DNA from 4 places in the Streptomyces sp. NPDC051286 genome. Region 3 is predicted to be linked to each of the others. Evidence: riboswitches for the same ligand, from Rfam matches in the RefSeq annotation. Region 3 holds a riboswitch; each other region holds the start of a gene.
What was found. A riboswitch is a leader RNA that binds a small molecule or an ion and turns the genes downstream of it on or off. The one in region 3 is predicted to bind cobalamin.
Positions count from the first base shown of each region.

Region 1: it holds a riboswitch for cobalamin, as region 3 does, so the genes downstream of both, cobN (cobaltochelatase subunit CobN) here and ACIBB8_RS30360 (cobalamin biosynthesis protein) in region 3, are expected to answer to the same signal.
Region 2: it holds a riboswitch for cobalamin, as region 3 does, so the genes downstream of both, ACIBB8_RS31535 (ribonucleoside-diphosphate reductase subunit alpha) here and ACIBB8_RS30360 (cobalamin biosynthesis protein) in region 3, are expected to answer to the same signal.
Region 4: it holds a riboswitch for cobalamin, as region 3 does, so the genes downstream of both, ACIBB8_RS30990 (ABC transporter substrate-binding protein) here and ACIBB8_RS30360 (cobalamin biosynthesis protein) in region 3, are expected to answer to the same signal.

Region 1 covers NZ_JBITER010000026.1:65,258-70,595, reverse strand. Annotated here, with positions in the region: gene ACIBB8_RS24755 (precorrin-2 C(20)-methyltransferase) at 1-173, opposite strand, end outside; gene ACIBB8_RS24750 (precorrin-8X methylmutase) at 176-802, opposite strand; gene cobG (precorrin-3B synthase) at 859-2,151, opposite strand; cobalamin riboswitch at 2,233-2,364, shown strand; gene cobN (cobaltochelatase subunit CobN) at 2,435-5,338, shown strand, end outside.
Region 2 covers NZ_JBITER010000049.1:8,417-13,754, forward strand. Annotated here, with positions in the region: gene ACIBB8_RS31515 (GntR family transcriptional regulator) at 1-663, shown strand, start outside; gene ACIBB8_RS31520 (DUF3311 domain-containing protein) at 854-1,108, shown strand; gene mctP (monocarboxylate uptake permease MctP) at 1,105-2,760, shown strand; gene ACIBB8_RS31530 (GNAT family N-acetyltransferase) at 2,827-3,087, shown strand; cobalamin riboswitch at 3,133-3,265, shown strand; gene ACIBB8_RS31535 (ribonucleoside-diphosphate reductase subunit alpha) at 3,409-5,338, shown strand, end outside.
Region 3 covers NZ_JBITER010000043.1:32,483-37,820, reverse strand. Annotated here, with positions in the region: partial or broken gene ACIBB8_RS30365 (cobyric acid synthase) at 1-1,382, opposite strand, end outside; gene ACIBB8_RS30360 (cobalamin biosynthesis protein) at 1,379-2,359, opposite strand; cobalamin riboswitch at 2,507-2,638, opposite strand; gene ACIBB8_RS30355 (hypothetical protein) at 2,791-3,024, opposite strand; gene ACIBB8_RS30350 (anion permease) at 3,037-4,326, opposite strand; gene ACIBB8_RS30345 (class II aldolase/adducin family protein) at 4,611-5,324, shown strand.
Region 4 covers NZ_JBITER010000046.1:20,049-25,386, forward strand. Annotated here, with positions in the region: partial or broken gene ACIBB8_RS30975 (acyl-CoA dehydrogenase) at 1-870, shown strand, start outside; gene ACIBB8_RS30980 (acyl carrier protein) at 986-1,246, shown strand; gene ACIBB8_RS30985 (beta-ketoacyl-[acyl-carrier-protein] synthase family protein) at 1,243-2,466, shown strand; cobalamin riboswitch at 2,549-2,737, shown strand; gene ACIBB8_RS30990 (ABC transporter substrate-binding protein) at 2,773-3,840, shown strand; gene ACIBB8_RS30995 (FecCD family ABC transporter permease) at 3,837-4,931, shown strand; gene ACIBB8_RS31000 (ABC transporter ATP-binding protein) at 4,928-5,338, shown strand, end outside.

The sequences.
Region 1 (5,338 bases), on a different contig from region 3:
GCGCGGATGTGCTCGGCGGCGATGGAGCGCGCGATGGACCGTCCGTGACGGGCGCTGTGATAGGCGATGACATCGGCCTCGGCGATGGTCTGCACGGCGCGTACGGTCAACAGTGCCGGATCGCCGGGACCGAGCCCCACCCCGTACAGCCGACCCGTGTTCTGCTCGCTCACTCTTACTCTTCCTCGCTGGCGATCGCGTTGAGCGCGGCCGCGGCTATGGCGCTGCCGCCGCGACGGCCCCGTACGACCAGGTGTTCCAGACCGGACGGATGGTCGGCCAGGGCGTCCTTGGACTCGGCGGCCCCGACGAAGCCGACGGGCACACCGATGACGGCGGCCGGGCGCGGAGCGCCTTCCTCGATCATCTCAAGCAGCCGGAACAGGGCGGTCGGTGCGTTGCCCACGGCCACCACCGCCCCCTCCATCCGGTCCCGCCACAGCTCCATCGCCGCGGCGCTGCGAGTCGTGCCCAGCTTCTTGGCGAGATCGGGGACCGTGGGGTCCGACAGGGTGCAGATGACCTCGTTGCCGGCAGGCAGCCGCTTGCGGGTGACCCCGCTGGCGACCATGGCCACGTCGCACAGGATCGGCGCACCGGAGCGCAGCGCCGCGCGGGCACCGGCCACGACCCCCGGGGTGAAGTCGATGTCGCGTACGAGGTCGACCATGCCGCAGGCGTGGATCATGCGGACCGCGACCTGGCTGACGTCGGCGGGCAGCCCCGCGAGATCCGCCTCGGCGCGGATGGTGGCGAAGGACTGGCGGTAGATCGCCGGTCCGTCCTTCTCGTACTGGAACACGGTGGTTTCGCTCTCTCCGGTCGGTGGTCGGGCTGCAGCGCCCTCGGGTCGGTGGTTCAGGTACGGGTGCGGCGGGCGGCGTTCACCGCGGCGGCCAGGTCGGACGGGCTGCCGTGAACCGTCACGGGGGCGCCCCGTTCACCGCCGCGGACCTGGGCCACCTGGTGCCCGCCCGGAACGGCGACGACGTCGGCCCAGGCGCCCTTGGGGTGACCGCAGCGGCGTTCGCAGCCGGACCAGTGGACGGGGAGCTGCCCGGCCACGGGCTCTCCGGCGGTCCGTACGAAGGCCTCCGCGTCGCCCCGCACATCCGCCAGGGACTTCGCACAGCCGGGCCGGCCGATGCACGCACCGATCCCCGTCCACGCGGAGCCGGGCCCGACGATCAGTCCGGCCGCATCCCACTCGCGCAGCCGCACCGCCGCGTCGCCGGGCGTCACGCCCGTCACGACGACGCTCCGCCACGGGGTCAGCCGCAGCTCGCGGCCCACGCGGGACAGGCTCGTCCACTGAGCACCGGTGAGCCGCCCGAGCGGCACCCCCACACAGACCGCGGTGCCCACGACGCCGTACGCGGGCTCCTGCGCCGCCGACGCCGGTGGTACGCGCTCCGCGGCACCGGCCACCCGCAGTGCCACCCGCACCGCCTCCAGCAACTCTTCGGCCGCAAAGGGCAGTTCGCTCATCCGCCAGGCGCCCGTCTCCTGCGCCGCCGCCAGAAACGTCTCGGCGGCGATGAGCGCCGCGCGCGGCGCATCGTCCCCGGAGACCCTCAGCACCGCCTCCGCGGCCCCGATCCGCAGGAGCGCGCTCCCGTCGCTCTGCCCCAGCAACGTCACATCCGCGCCCAGGGCATCGACGTCACCACGGCCGTCGTCCAGCGCGAAGAGAAAGCGGCCGGACAACCCGGCCGCTTTGTCACTTCCGCACAACAGCGCGTCCAGCGCGGTCAGCCACGGCCGGACATCCCGGTGGCCCCGGCCGTCGAGCCCGGAGAGCGGGGAGGCCACGACGTTGCGTATCCGCTCATGGCTCCGGGACGGCAGCAGCCCTGCCCCGCCCAGGAGTTCGGCGAGCCGTCCGCCGCACTCCGGGCCGAGGCCGCGCAACTGGACATTGCCCCGCGAAGTGAGATGCAGCTCACCGTCGCCCAACTCCCGTGCGGCACCGTGGAGCGCGTCCGCTTGTCGGGCAGTCAGCACGCCACCGGGGACCCGGACCCGCGCCAGCGCCCCGTCATCCGCCCGGTGGAGCCGCAGCGACCCCGGGCAGGCATCGCCGCGGTCACGGGAGACGGGCTCCCCCGGGGCCGATGGCGGGGTGTCGGAAGTGGACATGGCGGCGAGCATACCGACCATCATTCTGAGCTGTATGAATCCCATCCGATGTAAGGCCCTTACTATGCCTAGCAACGGGCCACCCGGCCCGGTATCGCCCAAGAGCCTGTCGGGCTCTTGGGCGACAGGGGAGGAAGCCCGGTGCGAGTCCGGCGCGGTCCCGCCACTGTGAGTCCGGCCCTGGGCCGGGCGAGTCAGGAACTCCCTTCCCCAAGGTCTCGACACCGCTCGAGCAGGGGAGACCCATTCCGACACCGCCCGGGGCGTGGACACCCCGAGGAAGGCCCGACGCCGCATGATCCTGCTCCTGTCGACGTCCGACACCGACCTGCTCAGCGCCCGCGCCGCGGACGGTCCGGTGACCTACCGCTACGCCAATCCCTCGCGCCTGCCGCTCGACGGCCTCCCCGTTCTCCTCGACGGCGCCGACCTCGTCGTCGTACGCCTCCTCGGCGGGGTCCGCGCCTGGCAGGAAGGGCTCGACCAGGTCCTCGCCACCGGCAGGCCGGTCGTCGTCCTCACCGGCGAACAGGCCCCCGACGCCCAGCTGATGGCCGCCTCCACCGTCCCGATCGGGCTCGCCGCCGAGGCGCACGCCTACTTGGCGCACGGCGGCCCGGCCAACCTGGACCAGCTGGCCCGGTTCCTCTCCGACACCGTGCTGCTGACCGGCCACGGCTTCGAGCCTCCGGCACCCGCACCGTCCTGGGGACCCCTGGAGCGCACCGCGCGCGCCTGTGACGGCCCGACCGTCGCGGTGCTCTACTACCGCGCCCACCACATGAGCGGGAACACCGCGTTCGTCGACGCGCTCTGCCGGTCGATCGAGGACGCGGGCGCCCGCGCCCTCCCCCTGTACGTCGCCTCCCTGCGTACCCCGGAACCCGCACTCATCGACGAACTGCGCGCCGCCGACGCCATCGTCACCACCGTCCTCGCCGCGGGCGGCACCCGGCCCGCCGAGGCATCGGCGGGCGGCGACGACGAGTCCTGGGACGCGGGTGCGCTCACCGGACTCGACGTACCGATCCTGCAGGCTCTCTGCCTGACCAGCTCGCGCAGCGACTGGGAGGACAACGACGAGGGTGTCTCCCCGCTCGACGCGGCCAGCCAGATCGCGGTCCCCGAGTTCGACGGCCGGCTGATCACCGTCCCGTTCTCCTTCAAGGAGATCGACGAGGACGGACTGCCCACGTACGTCGCCGACACCGAACGCGCCGCACGCGTCGCCGGAATCGCCGTACGCCACGCACGGCTTCGCCACATCCCGGCCGGGGACAAGCGCCTGGCACTCGTCCTCTCCGCCTACCCGACCAAGCACTCCCGTATCGGCAACGCCGTCGGGCTCGACACCCCCGCCAGTGCTGTCGCCCTGCTGCGCCGACTGCGCGCCGAGGGCTACGACTTCGGGCCCGAGGACGAACTCCCCGGCCTGGTCTCCGGCGACGGCGACGAGCTGATCTACGCCCTGATCGAGGCCGGCGGCCACGACCAGGAGTGGCTGACCGAGGAGCAGCTGGCCCGCAACCCGGTCCGTATCCCGGCCGCCGACTACCGGCGCTGGTACGCCACGCTCCCGGACGGACTCCGCGACGCCGTCGAGCGGCACTGGGGTCCGCCGCCCGGCGAGATGTTCGTGGACCGCTCCCGCAATCCGGAGGGCGACATCGTGCTCGCCGCCCTGCGCCGCGGGAACCTCCTCATTCTCATCCAGCCGCCCCGCGGCTTCGGCGAGAACCCGATCGCGATCTACCACGACCCCGATCTGCCGCCCTCGCACCACTACTTGGCCGCGTACCGCTGGATCGCGGCGGCGCGGGACGACGGCGGTTTCGGGGCCGACGCGATGATCCACCTCGGCAAGCACGGCAACCTGGAGTGGCTGCCCGGCAAGAACGCGGGCCTCTCCGCGGACTGCGGCCCGGACGCGGCACTGGGCGATCTCCCGCTCGTCTACCCGTTCCTGGTGAACGACCCGGGCGAGGGCACGCAGGCCAAGCGCCGCGTCCACGCCACCCTGATCGACCACCTCGTGCCGCCGATGGCCCGCGCGGACAGCTACGGCGACATCGCGCGCCTGGAGCAACTCCTCGACGAACACGCCCAGATCGCCGCGATGGACCCGGCGAAACTGCCCGCGATCCGCGCCCAGATCTGGACCCTGATCCAGGCCGCCAAGCTCGACCACGACCTCGGGCTCGACGACCGCCCGGACGACGAGGGTTTCGACGAGTTCATCATGCATCTGGACGGCTGGCTCTGCGAGATCAAGGACGCCCAGATCCGCGACGGCCTGCACGTCCTGGGCGGTGCCCCGGCCGGTGCGGACCGGGTCAACCTGGTCCTGGCGATCCTGCGCGCCCGCCAGATCTGGGGCGGTACGGCGTCGCTGCCCGGCCTGCGCGAGGCACTCGGGCTTGACGAGTCCGCTGCCACCCGCACCACCGCCGACGAGGCCGAGGAACAGGCACGCGCCCTGGTCCAGGCGATGGAGGACGCGGACTGGGACCCGGCGGCGGTCGCGACCGTAACGGCATCGCATCCCCGACCGGTCGCGGACATCCTCGACTTCGCCGCCCGCGAGGTGGTCCCCCGGCTGTCCGCCACCACCGCCGAACTCGAGCACACCGTCCACGCCCTGAACGGCGGCTTCGTCCCGGCGGGCCCCTCCGGATCCCCGCTGCGCGGCCTGGTCAACGTCCTGCCGACCGGCCGCAACTTCTACTCCGTCGACCCGAAGGCGGTCCCGTCCCGCCTCGCCTGGGAGACCGGTCAGGCCCTGGCCGACTCGCTCCTGGAGCGCTACCGCACCGACAACGGCGAGTGGCCCACCTCGGTCGGCCTCTCCCTGTGGGGCACCAGCGCGATGCGCACCTCCGGCGACGACGTCGCCGAGGCGCTGGCGCTGCTCGGCGTCCGCCCGGTCTGGGACGACGCCTCGCGCCGCGTCACCGGCCTGGAACCGATCGACCTCGCCGAGCTGGGCCGCCCGCGCATCGATGTGACGCTGCGCATCTCCGGCTTCTTCCGAGACGCGTTCCCGCACACCATCGGCCTGCTCGACGACGCGGTACGTCTCGCCGCTTCCCTCGACGAACCGGCCGAGCAGAACCACATCCGGGCGCACGCCCAGGCCGACCTCGCCGAACACGGCGACGAACGCCGGGCCACCACCCGCATCTTCGGTTCCCGCCCCGGT
Region 2 (5,338 bases), on a different contig from region 3:
ACGGACACCATGCCGCCCGGCACCCCGGTGCCACCGGAGCGGACCCTGGCCGCCGAGTTCGACACCTCGCGCACCACCGTGCGCCAGGCGCTCCAGGAGCTGGTCGTCGAGGGCCGGCTGGAGCGCATCCAGGGCAAGGGCACGTTCGTGGCGAAGCCGAAGGTCTCGCAGGCCCTGCAGCTCACCTCGTACACCGAGGACATGCGCGCCCAGGGGCTGGAACCGACCTCTCAACTCCTGGACATCGGATATGTCACGGCCGACGACACCCTCGCCGGGCTGCTGGACATCACAACCGGCGGCCGGGTGCTGCGGATCGAGCGACTCCGCCTGGCCAGCGGTGAACCGATGGCCATCGAGACCACACACCTTTCGGCCAAACGCTTTCCCGCGTTGCGTCGTTCGCTGGTGAAGTACGCCTCGCTCTACACCGCGCTGGCCGAGGTCTACGACGTACGGCTCGCCGAGGCCGAGGAGACGATCGAGACCTCGCTCGCCACCCCGCGCGAAGCCGGTCTGCTCGGTACGGACGTGGGTCTGCCGATGCTCATGCTGTCCCGTCACTCCCTGGACGGACGCGGCGAACCGGTCGAATGGGTGCGGTCGGTGTACCGCGGCGACCGTTACAAGTTCGTGGCGCGTCTGAAGCGGCCGACCGACTGAAACCGCGGACCGGCTCCTGACCGGACAACTGTCCGGACGCGGACAGAGCGTCAGGAGTCGGTCCCCCGGGCAGAATCCCTCCAGCGGCTCCGTCACACTTTTGACGGACAGGGGGTGACGGTAGCCGGAACACTCCCCTAGATTTCCTGCGCATGACAACAGGTGATCAGCGAGGGGACGGAGGCACCACATGCCCGAGGAAACAGACGCGAAACCACCGACAGTCACACCGGTGAGAGTGCTCATCGCCCTCTGTCTCGCCGCCCCGTTCGTGGCGATGCTCTGGGTGGGTTCGTACGCGAGGGTGAACCCCACCTTCATCGGAATCCCGTTCTTCTACTGGTACCAGATGCTCTGGGTACTGATCTCCACGGCGCTCACGATGGTCGCGTACAAGCTCTGGCAGCGTGACCAGCGCGCCCGCAAGGGGGGTGCGTCGGCATGAAGGACGGCGTGAACGGCGTCGCGCTCGGCGTCTTCATCTTCTTCTTCCTGGCCGTCACGGTCATCGGCTTCATGGCCGCGCGCTGGCGCAAGGCCGAGAACGAGGCCAGTCTGCACGAATGGGGCCTGGGCGGCAGGTCGTTCGGCACCTGGGTCACCTGGTTCCTCCTCGGCGGCGATCTGTACACCGCGTACACCTTCGTCGCCGTACCCGCCGCGATCTACGCAGCGGGAGCGGCCGGCTTCTTCGCGGTCCCGTACACCATCCTGGTGTACCCGCTGATCTTCACCTTCCTGCCGCGTCTGTGGTCGGTCTCGCACAAGCACGGGTACGTCACCACCTCGGACTTCGTCCGAGGTCGCTTCGGATCGAAGGGTCTGTCGCTGGCGGTCGCCGTCACCGGCATCCTCGCCACGATGCCGTACATCGCGCTCCAGCTCGTCGGCATCCAGGCGGTGCTGGACGTGATGGGCGTCGGCGGCGGCGAGAACACCAACTGGTTCGTCAAGGACCTGCCGTTGCTGATCGCGTTCGCGGTGCTCGCCGCGTACACGTACTCCTCCGGGCTGCGCGCTCCCGCGCTGATCGCGTTCGTCAAGGACGGGCTGATCTACCTGGTCATCGCGGTAGCGATCATCTACATCCCGATCAAGCTGGGCGGCTTCGACGACATCTTCACCAAGGCGGGCGACGCGTTCTCACAGACCAACCCCGCAACCGGCAAACCGCGCGGCGCCCTCGCGCCCGCCGATCCCGGCCAATGGGGTTACGCGACCCTGGCCCTGGGTTCGGCGCTCGCCCTCTTCATGTACCCGCACTCGATCACGGCGACGCTCTCCAGTCGCAGCCGTGAGGTGATCCGGCGGAACACCACGATCCTGCCGCTGTACTCGCTGATGCTGGGCCTGCTGGCGCTGCTCGGCTTCATGGCGATCGCCGCCGGAGTCAAGGTGGAGAACGGACAGTTGGCGATCCCGCAGCTGTTCGAGAACATGTTCCCCGACTGGTTCGCCGGTGTGGCGTTCGCCGCGATCGGCATCGGCGCGCTGGTTCCCGCCGCGATCATGTCGATCGCCGCGGCGAACCTCTTCACCCGGAACATCTACAAGGACTTCCTGAAGCCCGACGCGACCCCGGCCCAGGAGACGAAGGTCTCCAAGCTGGTGTCGCTGGTGGTGAAGGTCGGGGCGCTCGTCTTCGTCCTCACCATGGACAAGACGGTCGCGATCAACTTCCAGTTGCTTGGCGGGATCTGGATCCTGCAGACGTTCCCGGCACTGGTCGGCGGCCTGTTCACCCGGTGGTTCCACCGCTGGGCGCTGCTCGCGGGCTGGGCAGTCGGCATGGTGTACGGCACGCTCGCCGCATACGGAGTGGCGAGCCCGACCCAGGCGCACTTCGGCGGCTCCTCGAAGGAGATCCCGGGGATCGGCGAGATCGGCTACATCGGTCTGACGGCGTTCGTGCTGAACGCCGTGGTGACCGCGGTGCTGACCTTCGTCCTGAACGCGGTGAAGGCCCCGGCGGGCGTCGACGAGACCTCTCCGGCGGACTACACGGCGGACGCGGGCGACCCGGGCGTCCAGGTGGAACTCCCCTCGGCCAGGCCCGAGTCGAGCCCGTCACCCGACGCGAGCCCGTCCGCCGGCTAGTGCCTTGCCGGACGGGCTGCACCCAGCCCGTCCGGCGCCACCCCACCGGTACGGCACACTCCCGGCATGGACCTGTCGATCCGCCGAGTTCCGGATGCTCACCGTCGCACGGGGGCGCGTGGCCACGGGGCGGGCGAGGCCCTCGTGCGGGCCTGTATCGCCCGGGCACGGGCCGCGGAGGGCGTCGAGCGGCTTGTCCAGTCCACCCAGTCGACCATGTCCGGCGCCCACCGGATCTGCCATCGGCTCGGCTTCGTACCCCCACCGGAACACGACCGGGATCCCATTGCGGGCGTCGCGCTGCTCACGTACAACCTGAGCCTGTGAACCGATTCGACACAACATGTGGGGGCTGCCTCATCGGGCGGCCCCCACATGTATGCTCATGCTCGCTGTCGCCGCAGGGAAATCCGGTGCGAATCCGGAACTGTCCCGCAACGGTATATTCGGGTCCCTTTTGCGCACCCTGAAAGTCCGAGGACCTGCCGACAGCGCGTCCGGCTCGACCGATCCGGACGCCCAGACGTCCGGGCCTCGCGGATGGGCCGGTGGACGCTGCACGCAGTGCTGCCCTCCTTCTTCGGGCATGCCTCCGTGCGGCTGCCCCGCTCACCCGCCGGCCCCGAGCCGAGCGAGGGAGAGCACCACGTGACCATCGCGCCAGCCGATCCGGCTTCAGTCGCCGAGTCCGCGGGAACCACGAACGACGGACCCGGGGCCGCACTGCTGCGGACCCTGACCGACCTCACTGCCGATCTGCCCGACACCGACCCCGGCCGCGTCGCCGCCGCCGCGCTGCGCGGCCGCAACGCCGCGTCGGACGAGGCGGAGTTGCGCACGCTGGCCACCGAGGCCGCCGCGGGTCTGATCGCCGAGGACCCCGCGTACTCCCGGCTCGCCGCCCGTCTCCTGACCCGCACCATCGCGGACGAGGCGGCCGGTCAGGGCGCGCTGTCGTTCTCCGCCTCGGTCGCCGTCGGCCACCGCGAGGGTCTGATCGCGGACCGCACGGCCGCGTTCGTGGCGCTCCACGCGGCCCGGCTCGACGCGCTGGTCGAGCAGTCCCTCGCCGACGGCGCCGCCGACCGGTTCGGCTACTTCGGGCTGCGGACACTGCACAGCCGCTATCTGCTGCGCCACCCGCTCACCCGCCAGGTCATCGAGACGCCGCAGCACTTCATGCTGCGCGTCGCCGCCGGCCTCGCCGAGGACGAGTCGGTGCGCGCACTGGACGAGGTCGCCGCGCTGTACGGCCTGATGAGCCGCCTCGACTACCTCCCCTCCTCCCCCACACTCTTCAACTCCGGCACCCGGCACCCGCAGATGTCCTCCTGCTATCTGCTGGACTCACCGCTGGACGAGCTCGACTCCATCTACGACCGTTACCACCAGGTGGCGCGGCTCTCCAAGCACGCGGGCGGCATCGGCCTCTCGTACTCCCGGATCCGCGCCCGCGGTTCGCTGATCCGCGGCACCAACGGGCACTCCAACGGCATCGTGCCGTTCCTGAAGACGCTCGACGCCTCGGTCGCCGCAGTGAACCAGGGCGGCCGCCGCAAGGGCGCCGCCGCCGTCTACCTGGAGACGTGGCACGCGGACATCGAGGAATTCCTGGAGCTGCGCGACAACACGGGCGAGGACCAGCGGCGTACGCACAACCTCAACCTGGCGCACTGGATCCCGGACGAGTTCATGCGCCGGGTCGACGCGGACGGCGACTGGTCGCTGTTCTCCCCCGCCGATGTGCCGGAACTGGTCGACCTGTGGGGCGACGAGTTCGACGCCGCGTACCGGGCCGCCGAGGCCAAGGGCCTGGCCCGCAAGTCGATGCCCGCGCGTGAGCTGTACGGCCGGATGATGCGGACGCTCGCGCAGACCGGTCAGGGCTGGATGACGTTCAAGGACGCCTCCAACCGGACGGCCAACCAGACCGCAGAGCAGGGTCGCGTCGTCCACTCGTCGAACCTGTGCACCGAGATCCTCGAAGTCACCGACGACGGCGAGACCGCCGTCTGCAACCTCGGTTCGGTCAACCTCGGTTCGTTCGTGGCCGACGGCGACATCGACTGGGAGCGGCTGGACTCCACCGTCCGTACCGCCGTGACGTTCCTCGACCGGGTCGTCGACATCAACTTCTACCCGACCGAGCAGGCCGGCCGCTCCAACGCCCGCTGGCGTCCGGTGGGGCTGGGCGCGATGGGGCTCCAGGACGTCTTCTTCCGGCTGCGGCTGCCGTTCGACTCCCCCGAGGCCCGCGCGCTCTCCACGAAGATCTCCGAGCGGATCATGCTCGCCGCGTACGAGGCGTCCTGCGACCTCGCCGAGCGGTCCGGTCCGCTGCCCGCCTGGTCCGAGACGCGCGCCGCCCGCGGCGTGCTGCACCCCGACCACTACGACACCGAGCTGAGCTGGCCGGAGCGCTGGGACGCGCTGCGCGCCCGGATCGCGAAGACCGGCATGCGCAACTCGCTGCTGCTCGCCATCGCTCCGACCGCCACGATCGCCTCGATCGCCGGGGTGTACGAGTGCATCGAGCCGCAGGTCTCCAACCTCTTCAAGCGCGAAACGCTCAGCGGTG
Region 3 (5,338 bases):
CGCAACGCCCCGAAACTCGTGTCGGGTGCGGCCACGAACCGCCGTCCCGCCGTTCGCGCGACCTCCCCCAGGAACCGCCGCCGGAACGCATCGCTCTCCAGCGACCCGTGCCAGTGCGTCCCCCACACCGCGCCGACCCGGCACCCGTCCAGGAACGGCTCGCCGCCCCGCACATCGGCGACCCCGTGGTGGATCTCGTACCCCTCCACCGGCTCCCCGAGCGCCGTACCGACCGGCCGGGCGAGGGTCTTCTCACGGTCGAACCGGATCCGCACCGGCAGCAGTCCGAGCCCGTCGACCCGCCCCGCCCGCGACTCCACCTCGTCCTCGATCTGCTCCGCGAGCACCTGGAACCCGCCACAGATGCCGAGCACCGGACGCCCCTGCGCCGCCCGTCGCAGCAACGCGTCGGCCAGCCCCCATTCCCGCAGCCAGGCCAGCGCCTTCACCGTCCCGCGCGTGCCCGGCACGATCACCAGATCCGCGTCGGCCAGCTCCTCCGCCCGGTCCACGAACCGCACCACGACACCCGGCTCGGCGGCCAGCGCGTCCACATCGGTGAAGTTGGACATCAGCGGCACGGCGCACACCGCGACCCGCAGCACGTCCTCGCCGTGCGGCGGAGCGACGACCGACTCGCGTACGGCCCCGCGGAGCGAGACCCGTAGCCCGTCCTCCTCGTCGATGCCCAGGCCGTGGGCGAACGGCAGCACTCCGTACGTCCGCCGCCCGGTCAGCCCGTGCAGCATGTCGAGACCCGGCTCCAGGAGCGACACGTCGCCGCGGAACTTGTTGACCAGATAGCCGGCGATCAGAGCCTGATCCTCGGCGCTGAGCAGCGCCGTCGTGCCGAAGAACGAGGCGAAGACGCCACCGCGGTCGATGTCACCGACGACGACGACGGGGAACCCCGCAGCCCGCGCGATCCCCATGTTCACGATGTCGGTGCGCCGCAGATTGATCTCGGCCGGGCTGCCCGCCCCCTCGCAGATCACGGCGTCATAGGTGCCCCGAAGCTGCTCCAGACAGTCCACGACCGTGCCGAACAGCGATTCCTGTCGCCCCCCGTGGTAACCGCGTGCGCTCATCTCGCCCACCGGCCTGCCCATCAGGACGACCTGACTGGACCGGTCGCCGCCGGGCTTGAGCAGCACCGGGTTCATCAGCGCGGTCGGTTCCACCCGGGCGGCCTGCGCCTGCATCGCCTGCGCGCGTCCGATCTCCGCGCCCTCGCGGGTGACGAACGAGTTCAGCGACATGTTCTGCGCCTTGAACGGCGCGACCTTCACACCCTGGCGCACCAGCCACCGGCAGATGCCTGCCGTGACGACGCTCTTGCCCGCGTCCGACGTGGTTCCGGCGACCAGCAGCCCGCCGCTCATTTCCCGCTCCGTCCCGCGGCCGCACGCCGCCCCGAGGGCGACCAGCGTCCCGCGATCAGCCGGCCCGCCGCGCACACGCCGAGGGCCAGTACCCCCACGCGGCGCGACAGCCGCACCGCGCGCTCGATGTCCCCGGTCTGCACCGCACGGCCGGTCGCGCCGTTCAGTACCGGCCGGTGCTCGACACGCCCGCCGTACGCGAGGGTCCCGCCGAGCCGTACGCCGAGTGCCCCCGCGAACGAGGCCTCCACCGGACCCGCGTTGGGGCTCGGATGCCTGCCCGCGTCCGCCCGCCAGGCCCGCAGCGCTCGACGTGGCTGCCCCCCGGCAACCACGGCGAGCGCTGCGGTGAGCCTGGCGCCGGGCCAGCCCGCGACGTCGTCCAGGCGGGCCGAGGCCCAGCCGTAGCGCACATGGCGGGGCGACTTGTGCCCGACCATCGCGTCGAGGGTGTTGACGGCGCGGAAGGCGACGAGTCCGGGCACGCCACCCAGCGCGCCCCACACGAGGGCACCCACCACCGCGTCCGAGGTGTTCTCGGCCACGGACTCCACCACGGCGCGCGCGATCTGCGGCCCGTCGAGGGAGTGCGGGTCGCGCCCGCACAGATGGGGGAGGCGCTCCCGGGCCAGCTCGATGTCACCGGCGGCGAGCGCGCCGCCGATGGCGCGCGCCTCGCGACCCAGCGAGGTGCCGCCGACGACGGACCAGGTGGCGGCCGCGGTCAGCGCGACGGAGGCGGCGGGATGACGGCGTACGGCACGGGCGGCGAGCGCGGCTCCACCCGCAGCGCCTCCGGCGCAGACCAGGGTGTGCAGGGCGCCCCACCCGCGGTGGTCGCGCCACAGACGCCGTTCGAGGCCCGCCGCGGCCCGCCCGAAGGCGGCGACCGGATGCCCCCGGCGGGGATCACCGAGCAGCAGATCGCCGATCAGGCCGGCGGCGGCGCCGTACGCGAAGATGCGGTCGGCTCGCACGGCTCAGCCGGCCGCGCTGCCTCGAAGGACCTCGGTACAGCCGGCTCCTGGTGAGAGCGGCACAGAAACGGCGGACGCACGGCAGCCGGGCATGGCGATATGTCCTCACTCAGGGTCCGCGCCCTGGTTCGACGTGACCGGCGGCGAGAGTCTCCTGGCTCCCGGATCCGCAGTTCCCCCGGCCTTCCAGCCCGCATGCGCGGGCCGTGACTTCCGGTGTGGGGGACTGCTCCCCGGTGACAGTGGCGGGACCGCGCCGGATTCACACCGGCTTCCTCTGCTGTCGCCGTAAATGGCTCCGGCAGTCCACCACGCTCCGCGAACGCCCGTCAACCTGGCGTTGACCTGCGGTGGTGCAGTGTGCGCAGACGCACATCGGGCAGGACACACGTGAGGTGTGTCCGGCCCGATGGCGGAGTGCGGAAAGGGGCTCAGGCGACGATCAGATAGATCCCGTACGCGACCGAGGCCGCACAGAGCCCGAAGCAGAGGTACGCGCCCGCGCGGGCGAGCACCAGGGAGCCTCCGGTGGAGCCGCCCTGCGCGGCCGGTTCCGGCTGCTTGGAGAGGCCGACGATGCCCAGGGTGAAGAGGCCCACCAGCGCGACGGTGACGACGAGCGAGACGCCGAAGACGGTGCCGAGAGCTGCCCAGTCGATGTTCATGGTGATCTGTCCTTACACCGTGGCGGGCCGCGCCGGATCGGCGGCGACGGTTCCGGGCTGGGCCGGGATGGTGGTCTTGAGGTCCGTGGTCGTGTCCACTGCCGTGGCGACCGCGGCCGCTCCGGCGGGCGGCGGCGGGGTGACGGCCGCGATGGCGGTGGTGATGACACCCGCCGGTTCGGCGACCTCACCGGTGGGCGCGACATCGCCGTGCCCGACCGGCTTGCGCCGGGACAGCAGCCAGATCGCTCCGGAGCCCGCGACGAGCAGGACGGCGACGGCGACGACACCCCAGGTGCCCTGCTTGGTGAGGAACTCCGCGCCCGCGCCGACCAGACCCGCGGCCGGCAGGGTCAGACCCCAGGCGGCGAACATCCGGGTCGCGGTGGACCACCGGACCACGCCGCCCTGGCGGCCCAGACCCGCACCCATCACGGCGCCGGAGCAGGACTGGGTGGTGGAGAGGGAGAAGCCGAGGTGCGAGGAGGCCAGGATGACCGTGGCCGCGCTGGTCTGGGCGGCGAAGCCCTGCGGCGGCTTGAGCTCGGTGAGGCCGCTGCCCATGGTGCGGATGATGCGCCAGCCGCCCAGGTAGGTGCCGAGCGCGATGGCCAGACCGGCGGAGACGATGACCCAGACCGGCGGGTTCGAGCCGGGGGACAGGACGCCACCGGTGACCAGGGCCAGGGTGATGACGCCCATGGTCTTCTGCGCGTCGTTGGTGCCGTGGGCGAGCGAGACCAGTCCGGCCGAGGCGATCTGGCCGGCCCGGTAGCCCTTGGCAGTTGCCTTCTCCTGGGCCTCGTTGCGGTTCCCGCCGCCGATCCGGTACGTCAGCCTGGTCGCCAGCAGCGCGGCGACACCCGCGACGACCGGGGCGGCGACCGCGGGAAGCAGCACCTTGGTGACGACGGTTCCGCCGTTGACCGAGGACCAGCCCGCCGACATCACCGCGGCGCCGATCAGACCGCCGAAGAGTGCGTGGGACGAGCTGGACGGCAGGCCGACCAGCCAGGTGAGCAGATTCCACAGAATGGCGCCGACGAGGGCCGCGAAGATGACTTCTGTCCGCAGTCCGTCCTCGTTGATGATCCCGCCGGAGATCGTTTTGGCGACTTCCACCGACAGGAAGGCGCCGACGAGGTTGAGAGCGGCGGACATGGCCACCGCTGTCTTGGGTTTGAGGGCACCGGTCGAGATGGTGGTCGCCATCGCGTTCGCGGTGTCATGGAAACCGTTCGTGAAATCGAACACTAGAGCTGTCACGATCACAATCGCGAGGAGCAGCGTGATGTGTTCCATTTACCCAGGCAATCGTTCGACGTCATTGGCACGTGGAACGTAGGCAACCTGGGTGAACGGAAGATGAACTGAGCGGGGCTCTGTGGTGACTCCAAGCGGAGTTGAGTCACTCTTTTTGTCGGGTCACCGACAGTCGATGCGGGGGTGCAGCGCCTGTCGTGGCCGGGTTTCGCCCCTCCCGCCTCGCTTCACGCCCTCTGATCCGGGTGCCCGGAAACCTCCGAAAAGAGATGTGGATCACCCGACGTCTCCTGCCGTGCCGGACCCGCTGACAGGATTCCCCTATGACTGAGCATCACGAGGACGCGCACAGCGGGCATAACGGGCACAACGGGCGCGATGCGAACGACGCACGCGACGCGATCGAGCAGGCCTGGAACGGTGTCGTCGCCACCGCCCGCAGGACCGCTGCGGAGGGCCTGGTGGTCGGCACCTCGGGCAATGTGTCGGCGCGGGTCGGCGACCTCGTCCTGGTCACCCCGAGCGGTGTGCCGTACGACCGGCTGGGCCCCGGCGACACCGTGGCCGTCGACCTCCACGGCAACCAGGTGCTCGGCGCCCTCGCCCCGACCAGCGAACTCCCGCTCCACCTGGCGGTCTACCGCAACACCGACGCCGCCGCCGTCGTGCACACCCACGCCGTGCACGCCACGGCCGTCTCCACCCTCGTCCCCGAGGTCCCGCTGGTGCACTACGCCGCCGCCATGCTCGGCGGTCCTGTTCGTACCGCGGCCTACGCGCGCTACGGAACGCAGGAGCTGGCCGAGCACATGCTGGCCGCCTTGCGTGACCGCACGGGCTGTCTGCTCCGCAACCACGGAACCGTCACCTACGGATCCACCCTCGACCAGGCCTACGACCGCACCGCCCAGCTGGAATGGATGTGCCGGCTCTGGCTCACCGCGAGCTCCGTACCCGGCCACACCCCGTCCCTGCTCTCCCTCGCTCAGCTGCGCGACGTGCAGGACGCCCTGAAGGGGTACGGACAACCCGGCTGACCGGGAGCCTTGGC
Region 4 (5,338 bases), on a different contig from region 3:
CCGCGAACGATGCGGAGCACAGGCGCTGTTGGAGAACAACGGCATGACCGAGCTGATCACCGGCGTGGAGGCGGTGATCACCGCCGAGGGCGACAACCTGGCCATCCACGCCAAGGCCGCCGCGGAAATGCTCTTCGCCGCCTCACCGGCCGTGGATGGCGGCACCTCGGACCGGGGGACCGGAGAGCTCGCCGACCCCCGGTTCCTGGGGTGGCTGCATGCGCGGGTGGAGGTCATCTGGTTCGCCCGCGCCAGGGAGCGGATGAGCAGCGCAGCGCACGGTGATCCGCTGGCGCGGTGGAACGCGGCGTCCGGGCCCGCCCTGCGGGGCGTCGAGGCGCACGCCCGCCGACAGGCGGCCGAGGCGTACGCGGAGGCGGTCGCAGAACTGCCGGAAGGTCCTGGCCTCGAGAGGCTGGCCGAACTGGAGCGGCTGTTCGCCCTCCAATGGGTGGCCCGCAACAGTGGCGATCTGCTCGCCGCCGGTCACCTGACCACTGATCAGGTCAACGCCCTGCCGGACGCCGTCGAGCAGCTGATCGCCGCCGTCGCCGGGCATCTGCCCGCCCTGATCGAGTCCTTCGCGCTGCCCGAAGAGGTGTTCGCGAACTGGCCCATCGCGGGCGCCGGCTACGTCGATGCGTACGACGATCCGGAGGCGTCCTGGCACACCACCGCCGAGGCGCAGGGGGAGCGGTGAATGCTTCGGACGAGCGCACCGCCGGGCGGCTGTGCCGGGTACGGGACGCGGTCGGGGCCCTCGGAGTCCGGGCCGTTCTGCTGGCGTACTGGGGGACCGAATCCGTCCTTTCCCGGCGCTGTACGAAGCCGCGGGTGATCGTTGGCGAAGCGGTTCGCCGCAAGGCGTAACCGGCAGATCGGGAGTCAGTTACTTCGGCGTCGGGACCGTGCGCTCCGCCGTCCCGGGCATCAGCAGAACCTGCAAGAACTGCGCGACCCGCACGACCTAGCGAAGAGGAAGATCATGAGCGCTATTCACCCCCAGATCACCGACGTTCTCACGAACACCTTCAAGGTGCCCGCCGCCGAGATCCTTCCGGGTTCCACGATGGACAGCCTGGAGATGGACTCCCTCGCCGTCGCCGAGTTCGCCGTCATCATCAAGGAGACGCTGGGGGTCGAGGCCAACTCCGACAAGCTCTACAAGGACGCCACCCTTGCCGACATCACGATGTTCATCGATGCCGTCGTGAGCGGCGACCCTGCGATGAGCAACGCCCGATGAACAGGCCTGCCGTCGCCGTCACCGGCCTGGGGATGATCACCCCGGTCGGCAACGACACCGACGCCACCTGGGACGGGGTGTGCGCCGGGGTCTCACCGGCCCGCACCGTCCCCGAGCTCGAAGGCTGCGCGATCGACTTCGCGTGCACGGTCTCCGGCATCGATCTGGACGAAGCGGTCGGCGGCCGTGCGGCTTTCCGGATGGGGAGGTACGTCAAGTTCGCCGTCCTCGCCGCACGGGAAGCGGTCGCGGACGCCGGACTGGACCCGGCCGACTGGGACGGCAGCCGGGTCGCCGTGGTCGTCGGCACCAGCAGCGGAGGCTCCGCGGGCCTGACCGAACAGGCCGTTGCCCTCGACCGGCGCGGACCCGGGGCCACCTCGCCGGCGGGGATCCTCCTCACCATTCCGAACATGCCCGCGGCGGAGATCGCCATCCGGATGGGGGCGACCGGTCCCAGCCTGGCGCCGTGCACCGCCTGTTCGTCCGGGGTCACCGCGCTCTCCGTCGCGCGGGACCTGCTGGTCACCGGGCAGTGCGACCTCGCGATCGCCGGAGCCACCGAGTCGATCGTCTTCCCGGTCGCCATGACCGGATTCGCGCGGTCCGGTGCCGCCGCCACGAGGGACGGCGACCCAGCCCGCCTCTGCCGGCCGTTCGCGGCCGACCGTGCCGGTCTGGTCATGGGGGAGGGTGCCGCCGTCATGGTGCTGGAACGGGCGGATGACGCACGGGCCCGGGCAGCGGTCCCGCGGGCGTTGCTCGCCGGGACGGGCGCCACCACCGACGCCCACCATCCCACCAGTCCGCACCCGTCCGGCGCCGTCGCCCGGGCCGCGGTCGAGGCCGCGCTGCGCGACGCGGACTGGGCGGCCGAGGACGTCGAGCACGTCAACGCGCACGGCACGTCGACACCGCTGGGCGACGCCACCGAAGCCGCTCTCATCAGCCGGGCCTACCCGCACCGGCCACCCGTCACCGCCCCCAAGGGGGTACTGGGCCACTGCATGGGAGCTGCCGGAGCCATCGAGGCGGGGCTGACGATCCTCACGCTGCAGCGCGGGGTCGTACCGCCGATCGCCAACCTGGACGCCCCGGCGACCGAGTTCGACATCGACTGCGTCACCGGACAGCCCCGCCTCCGGCCCGTCCGGCGCGCCGTGAGCCACTCCTTCGGGTTCGGCGGCCACAACGCCGTGGTCGCCCTCCAGCGTCCGTAGGCAGGGGGCGGCACATGCCGGGGCGGTACGGCCGGGGCGCCGTTGGCCCCACCGCACCGCCGACGAGCCGCGCGGAGCAGCGTGATAGCTTGCCAAAGCCAGTCAAACTCCACGTAGGGGCCAGGGAATCCGGTGCGAATCCGGAGCTGACGCGCAGCGGTGAGGGGGACGGGCGGGGCCACGGCCACTGGGACATCCACGGGTGTCCTGGGAAGGCGTCCCGTCCGAAGGAACCCGAGTCCGAAGACCTGCTGGCACCTGCCGCCCGGTACCGGGCGACAGCACTCCGTACAGCGGGCTCCGCGCATGAGCCCTGAGACGCAGAGGGACTCCGTGCCGTCCATAGCCAGCCCCGCCCGCGCTGCCGCCCTGTTCTCGGCGGCACTCCTCCTGCTGACCGCGTGCGGCGGAGGGACCGACAACTCCACGGCCAAGTCAGCTGATGGCGAAGGCTATCCGGTGACGCTCAGGAACTGCGGCCGCACCGTCACCGTCGAAGCCGCTCCGCACCACGCCGTCTCCGTCGACCAGGGATCGACGGAGATCCTGCTCTCCCTCGGCCTCGCCGACCGGCTGGCGGCCACAGCCACCTGGACCGACCCGGTGATGAAGGGGCTGGAGAAGGCCAACGCGAAGGTGCCACGCCTCTCGGAGAACCGGCCGTCGTCGGAGAAGGTCCTCGACCAGGAACCCGACTTCGTCAGCGCCTCGTTCGAATCGACCCTGGCCAAGGGCGGCGTCGCCCCCCGTGAACAGTTCGAGGAGCTCGGTGTCCCCACCTACGTGTCGCCCGCCGACTGCACCGGCAAGGACAACACCGGCGGCGGCGACGGAGCGCGTACCGAAGCACTGACCATGGACAGCGTCTACGGTGAAGTGCGCGACCTGGCCGCGGTGTTCGGTGTCCCGCAGCGCGGCGACGAGCTCGTCGCCCGGCTGCGGGAGCGGGTGAAGAAGGCCACCGACGGCATCGACGCCTCCGACGCCACTCTCCTCTACTGGTTCTCCGACTCCAAGGCCCCGTACCTGGCAGGCTGCTGCGGCGCACCCGGCGTCATCACCAGGGAGCTCGGAGCGAAGAACGTCTTCGACGACACCCATGAGGAATGGCCCCAGATCAGCTGGGAGACCGTCGCCGACCGCAACCCCGACGTCCTGGTCATCGGCGATCTGACGCGCAGGGCACAGACCGCCGAGAGCGCCGCGAAGAAGATCGAGTTCCTGGAGTCCAATCCCGCGACGAAGAACATGGACGCCGTCAAGCACAAGCGGTACGTGCTGCTCAGCGGGCAGGCCATGAACCCGTCCATCCGGACGGTCGAGGGTCTGGAACAGGTCGCCGCCGGACTGCGGACGTTCGGGCTCGCCGGGTGACGGACACCGAACGGGTCGCAGGGGTACGTACGGAGCAGGCACCCGGAACCGATGCACACCGCAGGGCCGGTGGCGCACGGGGGCTGCGCGACGGTGTGCTGTGGGCCGCGGGCGTCGCCCTGCTCGCCCTGTCCGTCGCCGTCGCCGTCACCATCGGCCCTGCCCGGATCTCCGTCGCCGACGTCTGGTCCGCGGTGGCCGCCCATCTCGGGTTGGGCGACTCGCGGCTCACCCCGATCCGGGACGGCATCATCTGGAACCTGCGCATGCCCCGTACTCTGCTCGCCGCCGTGTGCGGCGCCGGACTCGCGGTGTGCGGCACGGTCATGCAGTCCCTGCTCCGCAACCCGCTCGCCGACCCGTTCGTCCTTGGCGTCTCCTCCGGGGCGTCGACGGGCGCGGTCGTGGTCGTGGTACTCGGGGTGGGCGGGGGAGCGGTGTCGATCTCGACCGGGGCGTTCATCGGGGCGCTCTGCTCGTTCACCCTGGTGCTGCTGCTCAGTCATACCCTCGGCGGTACGCCGGACCGGGTCGTCCTCTCCGGCGTCGCGGCCATGCAGTTGTTCTCCGCGCTGACCTCTTTTGTGGTGATGACCTCGGCCGACGCCGAGCAGACCCGCGGCGTGCTGTTCTGGTTGCTCGGCTCGCTCAGCGGGGTCGGCTGGACTGATGTGTGGGTCTGCTTCACCGTGCTCGTCGTGACCTTGCTGATCTCTCTGGGCCACGCCCGTACGCTTGACGCCTTCGCCTTCGGTCAGGACGCGGCCGCCGCCCTGGGAGTCGATGTCGGCCGCACCCGGATCGTGCTGCTCTGCACGACCGCGCTGCTGACCGCCGCGCTCGTCAGCTCGGCGGGTGCCATCGGCTTTGTCGGGCTGGTGCTGCCTCATGCCGCCCGGGCGCTCACCGGCTCCGGACACCGGCGGCTGCTACCGGTCACCGCGCTGGCCGGGGCGGTGTTCCTCGTCTGGGTCGACACGCTCGCCCGGACCGTCCTCGCGCCGCAGGAGGTGCCGGTGGGCGTCGTCACCGCCCTCATCGGCGTACCCGCGTTCGTCCTGGTCCTGTACCGCACCCGGAGGACCACATGACATCCATCAGGGCCGCCGCAGGTCTGCGCGCCCAGCGGGTCTCCCGGGAGGCGGGCGGCCGTCTCGTCCTCGACGGAGTCTCCCTCGTCCCCCCGCCCGGTGCGACCGTCGGACTCCTCGGCCCCAACGGGTCGGGCAAGTCCACGCTGCTGCGGGTGCTCGCGGGGGTCCTCGCGCCGGCGGCGGGCGTGGTGACGCTCGACGGCGAACCACTCGCCGCGATCGGCCGGCGCACCGTCGCGCAGCGGGTCGCCGTGGTAGACCAGCACGCCGACACCCAGGTCGAGCTGCGCGTCCGGGACGTTGTGGGGCTCGGCCGCATTCCGCACCGCCGCGCCTGGTCGGCGCCCAGCCGCGCGGACGAAGACGCGGTACGCGAGGCACTGGAACGCACTGGACTCGCCGAA